One region of the Pseudoflavonifractor sp. MCC625 genome, then DNA from elsewhere that is predicted to be linked to it. Evidence: predicted binding sites of a transcription regulator. Region 1 holds the regulator's gene; the other holds the start of a gene.
What was found. Region 1 encodes HrcA, which represses chaperone genes, less so after heat shock. Its sites were predicted from a motif close to TGTTAGCACTCNNNNNNNNNGAGTGCTAACA; they were not measured.
Positions count from the first base shown of each region.

Region 1 (5,314 bases):
GGAGGAACGCCGGGCCGTTGTGGCTGAGGCCCTGGGCTGCACGCCGGAGGAGGTCTTTTTCACCTCCTGCGGCACCGAGGGGGACAACTGGGCCATCCAGGCCGCGGTGGAGCATGGGCGGCGGCGGGGCCGTCATATCATTACCACTGCCATTGAGCACTCCGCTGTGCTGGAGCCCATCAAGGCCCTGGAGGGCAAGGGCTGGTCGGTGACCCGTCTCAAGCCCAACCGGCAGGGCCGGATCTCGCCGGAGGACCTGCGCGCCGCCCTGCGGGAGGACACGGTGCTGGTCTCCATGATGCTGGTCAACAACGAGCTGGGCACCCTTCAGCCGGTGGCGGAATGTGCCCGCATCGTCAAGGCGTATGCGCCGGAGATCCTCTTCCACACCGACGCGGTGCAGGGTTTTCTGAAAGTTCCCTTTACCGTGAAGGAGCTGGGTGTGGACCTGCTCACCGTGAGCGGCCACAAGATCCGCGCTCCCAAGGGCATCGGCGTCCAATATATCCGGAGCGGGCTCAAGCTCTCTCCCCTGCTGCGGGGCGGCGGACAGGAGCGCGGACTGCGCCCCGGTACCGAGCCCACCGCCCAGATCGCGGCCCTTTCGGCCGCCTGCCGGCTCTGGATGGACCACGGGGCGGAATACCGCGCCCATATGGAGTCCCTCAAGGCCTATGCGCTGGAGCAGCTCCCGGCCCGTGTGGAGGGGCTGGAGATCGTCACACCCGGGGACGCCCCCCATATCTGTTCCGTCTCTCTGCCCGGCTATCCCAGTGAGATGCTGGTGCGGGCGCTGAGCGACCAGGGGATCTGTGTCTCCTCCGGGTCCGCCTGTCACAAGGGAAAGCCCAGCCATGTCTTTGCCGCCCTGGGCCTGCCCAAGCGCACCGCCATGGGGGTGCTGCGCATCTCCTTCGGTCCCACCAGCACCCGGGACGAGGTGGACGCCCTGGCCGACGCCCTCTCTGCCATCCGGTCCAGCCGTGTGGGGGCCTGATCGCGTGTCTGTTTCTCTTCCATATTTTACACTTCATCAGAAAGGCGCCGGCGGAGCGAGGTATCGCCGGCTTGGTCACATCATATGTTCTCTTATCTGAATCGGGGGCGGGCTTTCTACCAGAATCTGCTCTTTCTGGCCTTGCCTATCCTGTTCCAGAATCTCATCACCACATCCCTGGGCATGATCGACACCTTCATGGTGGGCAGCCTCGGCGAGGCTCCCCTGGCCGCCGTGGCCCAGGCCAATATCCTGGTCTTCATCATTCAGCTGATCATCTTCGGGCTGCAAAGCGGCTCCTCCGTACTCATCAGCCAGTACTGGGGCAAGGGCGATACCGACGCCATCAACCGGGTCATGGGCGTGGGCTTCTATCTGGCCGGCGCCATCTCCGCCCTCTTCGCCGCCTCCCTCTTTTTCTTCCCCTATCAGATCATCGGCCTGCTCACCGACAACCAGGAGCTCATTCCCCTGGCCGTGGGCTATGCCCGCATCGTGGGCTTCTCCTATCTGTTCAACAGCATCACCGGCGTCTATACCGGCGCCCACCGCAGCATGGAGAATCCCAAGCTGGGCCTGTGCATCTACGCCGCCTCCATGTGCACCAACACCTTCCTGAACTGGGTGCTCATCTTCGGCAACCTGGGGGCGCCCCGGCTGGAGGTGGAGGGCGCCGCCATCGCCACCCTCACCTCCCGCATTGTGGAATTCGTCATCATGGTGGTCTATGCCAAGTGCAACCGCCGCTTCCGCCTCAAGCCCGCCGTGCTCTTCCGCCCGGACCGGGCGCTGGTGCAGAAGTTTTTCCGCTATGCCACCCCCGTGGTGGTCAATGAGATGCTGTGGGGTCTGGGCACCTCCATGTATAAGGTCATCATGGGACATATGGAGGGGAGCACCCAGATCCTGGCCGCCCGGGCCATCTCGGGCAACATCGAGGATATCTGCATCGTGGCCGTGCTGGCCATTGCCAACACCACCGCCATCATCATCGGCCGGGAGATCGGCGCGGGCCGCCGCTCCACGGTCTATGAGCTGGCCGCCGCGCTGGACACCATCTCCTTCCTCTGCGGCGCCGTGATCGGCACCCTCCTGGTGATCTCGGCCCACACCTGGCTGCCGGTGGTGGTCTATCCCCTCTTCCACCTCACCCCGGTCTCGTCGGAGATCGCTACCATCATCCTCACCTTCATCGGCTGCCTGATGCCCCTGCGCTCCTTTGATACCACCAACACTGTGGGCGTCCTCCGGGGCGGCGGAGACATCCGGGTGGCCGCCATCATCGACGTGTCTGCCATGTGGCTGGTGGCCATTCCTCTGGCCGCCTTCTTCGCCCTGGTACTCCGCTGGAACATTGTCTGGGTCTATGTGGCCGTGACGGTGGAGCAGCTGGTCAAGTCCACGCTGGGCATTCTCCGCTTCCGGTCCCACGCCTGGATCAACGACATCACCCGCGCCGGCGCCTGAGCGCCGCCCTCTTCCCCGGAAAGGAGCATCTATATGCTGCGGCTCACCGTTCTCATCGAAAATTCCGCGCCCGACCACCTGATTGCCGAGCACGGCCTCTCCCTGCACCTGGACTACGAGGGCCACTCCTATCTTCTGGACAGCGGCACCTCCGGCCTGTTTGTGCGCAACGCGGACCGGCTGGGCATCGACCTGAGCCGGGTGGAGCGGGCTGCCCTCTCCCACGGCCACGACGATCACGCCGGCGGGTTCTCCGCCTTCTTCCGGCGCAACCAACAGGCCCCGGTACTGGCCCGCCCCGCCGCGGTCCAGGCCTATCAGGAGGACACCGCCGATCCTTCCTGCCGCCCGGCCGGTGTGGACCCGGACCTCTTTACCAAATGGGCCGGGCGCTTTGATCTGGCCGACGGCCCCCGGCTTCTGGCCCCCGGGCTCCACCTGATCCCCGACGCGGTCTCCCACGAGCAGTCCCTGGTGGCCGAGACCGCCCACGGGCTGGTGGTGATGAACTCCTGCTGCCACGCCGGAGCCGCCCACATCGTCCACGAGGTGCGCGCCCTCTTTCCCACCCAGAAAGTCCACGCCATTGTGGGGGGATTCCACCTGGTGGGCAAGACCGGGATGGGCTCCCTGGGCGTAGAGCCTGAACAGGTGCGCCTCCTCTCCCGCCGGCTGGCCGAGGAGCTGGAGGTGGAGCAGATCTGTACCGGTCACTGCACCGGCCATCCGGCCTTTGATCTGATGGCCCAACAGGAACCCGGATGCCTCATACCGCTCCATACCGGGACCTGTCTCTCCTTTTAAAAGAGCCCAGTTTTTTTAGCAGACTCTCCCGCCTTATGCAAGTCATAAGGCGGGATTTTCGTTCACATTTAATTTACATCCCCCCTATTGACAATTGCTGGTGAGGGTGGTACATTATCTTTAGCACTCAGGTACAAAGAGTGCTAAACCAATCCGCCGCAAAGGAAGTGATGCGCATGGATCTGAGCGAACGAAAAAAGCGGATTCTCCGTGCCATCATTGAAAGCTATATCTCCACCGCCGAGCCGGTGGGCTCCAAGGCCATTGCCGACTCCCTGGACCGTTCGGTCTCTTCGGCCACCATCCGCAATGAGATGGCTGATCTGGAGTCCATGGGCCTGCTGGAAAAGCCCCACACCTCGGCCGGACGGATCCCCTCTCCCCAGGGGTACCGGTTCTACGTCAATGAGCTGATGGAAGAGCACCAGCTCTCCGTGCAGGAGACTGAGCGCATCAACCGCGCCCTGCGTCTCAAAATGCAGGAGCTGGACCGCGTCATTTCCGAGGCCGGACGGGTGGTCTCCCGTCTCACCAATTATCCCGCTTTTGCCCTCTCATCCGGGTTTGAGCGGGTGACCATCCGGCGCTTTGACCTGTTGATGGTGGAGCGAAACGCCTTCCTTATTGTGGTCATGACCGACAACAATCTGGTGCGCAACAAGCTGGTGCAGCTGCCCTCCGATCTGACCGAGGCGCAGCTCCAGATGCTCAACACCCTGCTCAACACCACCTTTACCAATCTGACTCTGGAGGAGATCACGCCCGAACTCATGCGGGTGGCACAGCATGCCGCCGGTGATGCCTATGGCCTGATCAGCTTGGTGGTCTCCTTCGCCATGGAGGTGCTGGAGGGTCTGGAGCACCGTCGGGTCCACACCGCGGGTCTGGCCCATCTGCTGGAGCTTCCGGAGTATCAGAATCTGGAACGGGCCCAGCCCCTGATGAGCTATCTCTCCGAGGACCAGGACGCCGCCCGCTTCCCCATTCCCAAGGATGGCCCCATGAAGATCCTCATCGGTCCGGAAAATGTGGCCGACGCGCTGAAGGATACCAGCGTGGTCATGGCCAGCTACGACATTGGGGACGGCATGCGGGGCATCATCGGAGTCGTGGGCCCCACACGGATGGATTACGCAAAGATCACCGCCCGCCTGTCCTATTTTGCGGAGGGTCTCACCCGGCTGTTTGGCCAGGGAGAACTTCCCACCGGGGACGGACGCAACGATGAAACATAATAGGAGGGAACCTCTTTGAGTAAGAAAGAGAACGAGCAGGCCGTGGAACAGGCCGAGCAGATGGAGCCGGAGACCGTGACCGAAGAGGTCACGGAGGGCGCCGCCCCTGAGACGGACACCCCCGATCCTCTGCTCTCGGAGCTGGAGGCGCTCAAGGATACCCTGGCCCAGAAGGAGGATCAGTACCTCCGCCTGGCCGCCGAGTATGACAACTACCGCCGGCGCTCCCAGAAGGAAAAAACCGACGCCTACCAGAGCGCCAAGTCGGACGCCGTGCTGGCTTTTCTCCCGGTGTATGACAACCTGGAGCGGGCCCTCAAGCAGGAGACCGCCGACGAGGCCTATAAAAAGGGCGTGGAGATGACCATGAATGGTCTCAAGGAGGTCCTCTCCAAGCTGGGCGTCGAGGAGATCCCCGCGCTGGGCCAGACCTTTGACCCCAACCTTCACAATGCCGTGATGCATGTGGAGGACGAAAACGCCGGAGAAAATACCGTCGTGGAGGTCTTTCAGGCCGGCTTCCAGTCCGGTGACAAGGTCATCCGGTTTGCCATGGTAAAGGTGGCAAACTAAGAAGAAGCGCGGAGGGCCCGGAGCGTGACAACAGGCCCACATCCCATTTTCACTTTGTTTAAAATAAATTTCGATATATTGGAGGAAACACATTATGTCCAAGATCATTGGTATTGACTTAGGTACGACGAACAGCTGCGTAGCGGTTATGGAGGGCGGCGAGGCCGTCGTCATCCCCAACGCGGAAGGTAACCGCACCACCCCCTCTGTGGTGGCCTTCTCCAAGGACGGCGAGCGC
Region 1 is NZ_WQOJ01000014.1:88,522-93,835, forward strand. Features, by position in the region: gene GPK94_RS05125 (cysteine desulfurase family protein) at 1-997, shown strand, start outside; gene GPK94_RS05130 (MATE family efflux transporter) at 1,082-2,464, shown strand; gene GPK94_RS05135 (MBL fold metallo-hydrolase) at 2,498-3,268, shown strand; gene hrcA (heat-inducible transcriptional repressor HrcA) at 3,445-4,503, shown strand; gene grpE (nucleotide exchange factor GrpE) at 4,519-5,076, shown strand; gene dnaK (molecular chaperone DnaK) at 5,171-5,314, shown strand, end outside.

Region 2 (5,314 bases), on a different contig from region 1:
CCATGGGAGATTTTGCATTCAGGGCGATTTCTCCGTCAAGAGAACGGATGGTGACCGCCTCAGATACGGAAAGCGCCAGTTCACGAAGTCGCTGGATCTCCTCCCGGGAGGAGAAAGTCATGGTTATAACCATCGGTCATGCCCCCTGTCAGTAATACCGTTGCTCTTCTTTTATTATACTACATAGTACATACTTTGAAAAGAGACGAGCTCTCTTCATCCAACGGTTTTGTTGTCCTTACAGCGGCATGATTTTGTGCATTTACGCCAGAGGCTCTCTTACTTCATCAGGGAGCAGACCAGCTCGGTGTAACGGGTGGTATCCTCAATGGGGAGACCGGCAATGAGCAGGGCCTGATGGTAGAGGAGCTCTGCATAGACCTTGGCCTTCTCCTGGTCGCTCTCCATGGCCTCCCGAAGGGCGGCAAAGGCCCCCGAATCGGGATTGAGCTCCAGCACCCGCTGAGCCTTCATGTTGTCGGCGTGGTCCGGGTCCACCCGGCGGAAGTACTTCTCCATCTCCAGCGTGACCGGACCGTCGGCCGTCATGCACACCGCGCCGGTCTTGAGGATCTTGGAGATGCGGGCCTCCTTGATCTTGTCGCCCAGGGTCTCCTTCACGAAGTCCAGTACGTCCTTGTTTTCCTCCGCCTTCTTCTCGGCCTGGGCCTTCTCCTCCTCGCTCTCCGGGAGGGCATCGCTGTCGCTGACCGACTTGAAGGCCTTGCCGTCCAGCTCGCCCAGCAGGTTCATGACGAACTCGTCGGGCTCGTCGGTGAGGTAGAGGATCTCATAGCCCTTGTCCCGGATGCGCTCGGTCTGGGGCAGCTGGGCGATCTTCTCCACGCTCTCGCCGGCGGCGAAGTAGATAAACTTCTGATCCTCCGCCATGCGGGACTGGTACTCGGCCAGGGTGACCATCTTGCCCTCCTTGGAGGACCAGAAGAGGAGCAGGTCCTTCAGCAGCTCCTTATGGGCGCCGTAGTCGGCCAGGATGCCGTACTTGATCTGCATGCCGAAGGCCTTCCAGAACTGCTCGTACTTCTCCCGCTCGTCCTTCTGGAGCTTGAGGAGCTCAGCCTTGATCTTCTTCTCCAGATTGCCCGCGATCACCTTGAGCTGCCGGGTATGCTGGAGCATCTCGCGGGAGATGTTCAGGGAGAAGTCCTGAGAGTCCACCACGCCCTTGACAAAGCGGAAGTGGTCGGGCAGCAGGTCGGCGCACTGATCCATGATGAGCACGCCCGAGGAGTAGAGCTGCAGGCCCTTCTGATAATCCCGGGAGTAGAAATCAAAGGGAGCATGGGCCGGGATATAGAGCATGGCCTTATATTCCACCGCGCCCTCGGCGGAGACATGGACCACCCGCAGGGGATCCTCCCAGTCGCCGTACTTCTCCTTATAGAACTGGTTGTACTCCTCCTCCTTGACCTCGCTCTTGGGCCGCTGCCACAGGGGGACCATGGAGTTGAGGGTCTGCCACTCGTCATAGTCCTCCCACTCGGGCTTATAGTCCTCACCGGCGTCCTCCGGACGGGGCTTCTGGCGTGATTTGTGCATGAGCATGACGATGGGGTAGTGGATATAGTCCGAATACTTCTTCACCAGGTCGCTGAGGCGGTACTGCTCCAGATATTCGTCGTAGTGGTCGTCCTCCGTGTTGGCTTTGATGTGGAGTACGATGTCGGTGCCCACCGTATCCTTCTCGCAGGGCTCCATGGTGTAGCCGTCCTTGCCGTCGGAGGTCCAGCGCCAGGCCTCCTCGCTGCCGTAGGCACGGGAGGTCACCGTCACCTCATCGGCCACCATAAAGGCGGAGTAGAAGCCCACGCCGAACTGACCGATGATGTCCACATCACTCTTGCCCTTGCCCTCGTCCTTGGCGGCCATGTCCTGCTTGAACTGGAGGGAGCCGCTCTTGGCAATGGTGCCCAGATTCTGCTCCAGCTCCTCCTTGGTCATGCCGATGCCGTTGTCCGAGATGGTGAGGGTCCGCTTGATCTGATCCGGAGTCAGGGTGATCTTGAAGTCGGAGCGGTTCAGACCCACCTGGTCGTCGGTGAGGGCCTTGTAGGCCAGCTTGTCCACCGCATCGCTGGCGTTGGAGATGAGCTCCCGCAGGAAGATCTCCTTGTGGGTATAAATGGAGTTGATCATCAGATCCAACAGCCGCTGTGATTCGGCCTGAAAGGCTTTCTTTTCCATGGTATATACGCCTCCATATAAAACATAAATCGTAAACAAAATAGGGTTAGCACTCTTTCCTATAGAGTGCTAACCCTATGATAGTCCTTCCCGCCCCACTTTGCAAGGGGGTTTCCAGAATGTTTACAATTTCTCCTGGCGGTCACTCCGACCAGAATTTCAGCGTGGCCTCCAGCTGATCCGGGGGACAGACCACATAGCAGACGGTGAGCCGGTGCCCTGCCGCGTCGTACATCTTCCGGGCCAGCTCTTCTCCAAAGGCGCCGCACACCTCAATGGTGCCGAACCCCGCGTCGGCCAGTTCCACCGCCTTGGCCACCGCCTCCTCCGGATTGCGCACCGTGAGGATATGGGTCTCGGTGGCGGAGGTGTCCAGCCGGGCATGGTCGGTCTCCGGGTTATGAAGCTCGTTCATGATCATCATCGCGTATTTCTTTTTCATGCCGTCCGTCTCCTTTTTCTGTCTTCCGCTCCCGCTCTAATAGCGGTTTACCCAATTGGAAATGAGAATGGTGGGCACCAGCCACATGCCCAAAAAGACCAGCAGATTAAAGGGAGTCAGCGAGTCATACGCCGCCATAAAGGTGAGGTAAAAGGCGAGCAGCACGCCCACGCAGGACCCCAGACAGGCCAGCGCCGTGGAGATCCGCACCGCCAGGCGCAGACGTTTCCCGCCCACGGCGGCCTCGGTAAAGGGTCCCACCCCCTCCCGGCAGAGCACGGCGGTGAGCAGCTCACTGTGGCTCTGCCGCTGGGAGGAGAGCTCTACCCGCCGCTCCACCGCCGGGAACTCCATCTTGTCCGCCGGCAGCTTGAAGCGCTGGCGGAGCATGGCGGGGATGATATTAAAGTCCCGGGTGGCCAGCACCGGGGAGATCCGGTTGCTGATCAGGGCGCTGATGGCGGGCTCCACTGTGCCGTGCAGGGTGTATTTCAGGGCAAACAGCCCGGCCAATTCCCCGTCAATGGCGCAGAATACCGCGTTTTTCACGTTCAGTCCCTGGGGCAGGGGCACCTCCATCAGATGCATGAAGGAGGCCGAGCCCACCAGCACCACTTCGTTCCGGATGAGGGCGGATACGCCGCCCCCCTCGTAGCAGCAGAAATCCTGGCTGCGGCGGTAGATGGCCCCCTGACTGCGGAGCAGATCGTGGAAGATCTTATCCAGTCCACAGCCGGTATCCCGGATGAGCGTGGCGGTCACACCCACCACTTTCTCTACCGGGAAATCCCCAAAGATCTTGATCCCGTTGAGGGAGACCGTCCCGGGCGGGAAGAGATCCTGATCGGTCAGCAGAATCCCTGCGCTTCCGCTGGTCCCGGTGATCCCGTCCCAGCCGGCCAGAGCGGCTCCGCTTTTCGCCAGACGCAGGGAGAGGGAGCGCCACGGGATGCCGTAGCAAAGCGTCGAAGAGAACGACGCTCCTGCGCTCAGGGTGGCCGAAAGACACCAGAGGATATCCTCCGGCCGCCGCCTGCCAATGGAGGCCAGCACCGAAAAGAGCAGACAGGCTAGGAGAATGAGGGGGGCCATAATATGGTAGATGCGCTGGGCCCCGTCGGTAGCCTGGATCTGGCGACCAAAGCCCACCGGCTCCCCCGACCATTTCGCATAGGCGTCCCGCCCATTCCACTTATTCTCATCCAGAGTGACCAGATAAGGCTCCGAGGCGGAGGCCGCTGTGCGGCAGGCCACCCTCAGTCCCTTGCGCTTACAGTAATATCCGTACAGATTGAAGCCGAGGGCCAGGGCCGCAATGGCACAATAGGGCTGGCGCTGGGGGTTCCCCTCCATCAGCGGCATGGTCAGGGCATCCGCCAGGGCGGCGGCACAGGCCAGGGCCATCACGCTGTCCAGCTCTACGTGCAGGATGAGCAGATGGTACAGTCCACGCCCCAGCGCATCGATCCCCAACAGCATGGCCGCGCCCAGCAGCGCGGCCTGGGCGTAGAGCTGAAGGTTGTGGTTCCCCTCCAGGGTCCCGGGCATGGGAGCGTTCACCGCCTGCCCCACCGACAAATAGAGCAGGGGCACACACAGCAAAAAGAGCAGGACGATGCGCAGCTTGAGGACCCCCATCCCCCGGTTATAGCGCCGGAACAGCTCCTGGGGCGGCGTGTCCGGGATGGGCGGCGGGGGACGGCGCTTCCGTCGGGGCGGGCGCTCCTCCTCCGGTTCCTCCACATCCACACCCGGGATGTACCGCTCTGCCCGGCGGACCTCGGGAGCTTCCTCGCTCCCCTCTTCCTCAAACATGTGGTCCGCGTAGGCATCCGCCTGCTTCTTCAGCTTTCGGAACCGGCCCAACAGCCCCTTCTCCTCCCCACCCGGGAAGGGAACGACTTTCTCCTTCTTCTGGGGCTGGGCCGGAGCCGGCTCCTCCCCTCCCGGGGTGGGCGGCTCGGGCTCGGACTCGGGATCTCCGGCCTTCTCCGCGTTCTGCGCCGGCGCAGGCTTCTGCGCAAGGCGGCGGCCGCCGGAGGGAGCTTTTGGTTTCGGTGCCTTGGATTCCGGAGACTTAGGTTCTGAAGACTTGGGTTCTGGAGGGTCCGGCTCAGGTGTCTGCTCCTGCGGTGGGGCCGGCTCCTCCACAGCGTCCTGCTTCTTCTCCTCTGCGGTGGAATGGCCCGGGAAGGTCAGCAGATGGCCCCGGGCCCGCTTTCCCCCGCGCCCTCCGCGGGGCGGAGTGGGGTCGGCCGGCTCCGGCTCTTCCCGGTCCCGGTACTGGTCCAGGGGGATCGGGGTCCGCGCATCCGGTTCCTTCTGTGACTCCTGTCCGTACTCCGCCAGAATGTCCTCCAGAGAAAATTCCAGCTCAGGTTCTTCGGTATGGAACTTGTCGTCGTTATCCTTCGACATGATCTTCTCCTGATTATGTTGAAATAGCTTCCGCGCCCCGCGCGGGAGGTCTTACATCCGCTGGCGCACCGCCTCGTAGAGCAGGATGGCAGCGGCAGCGCTGGCGTTGAGGGAGTTGAGCTTCCCCTTCATGGGGATGCGCACCTTGAAATCACAGGTCTCGGCCACCAGCCGTCCCATGCCGTCCCCCTCGCTGCCGATGACGATGGCAGCCGGTCCCTTCAGGTCAGCCTCATAGAGCAGGCGGTC
Region 2 is NZ_WQOJ01000011.1:86,510-91,823, forward strand. Features, by position in the region: gene GPK94_RS04560 (hypothetical protein) at 1-133, opposite strand, end outside; gene htpG (molecular chaperone HtpG) at 280-2,205, opposite strand; gene GPK94_RS04570 (DUF6506 family protein) at 2,348-2,647, opposite strand; gene GPK94_RS04575 (hypothetical protein) at 2,684-5,065, opposite strand; gene rlmB (23S rRNA (guanosine(2251)-2'-O)-methyltransferase RlmB) at 5,117-5,314, opposite strand, start outside.
Region 2: a site for HrcA is predicted at 2,250-2,280, ahead of htpG (molecular chaperone HtpG). Genes of this name have one in related genera too.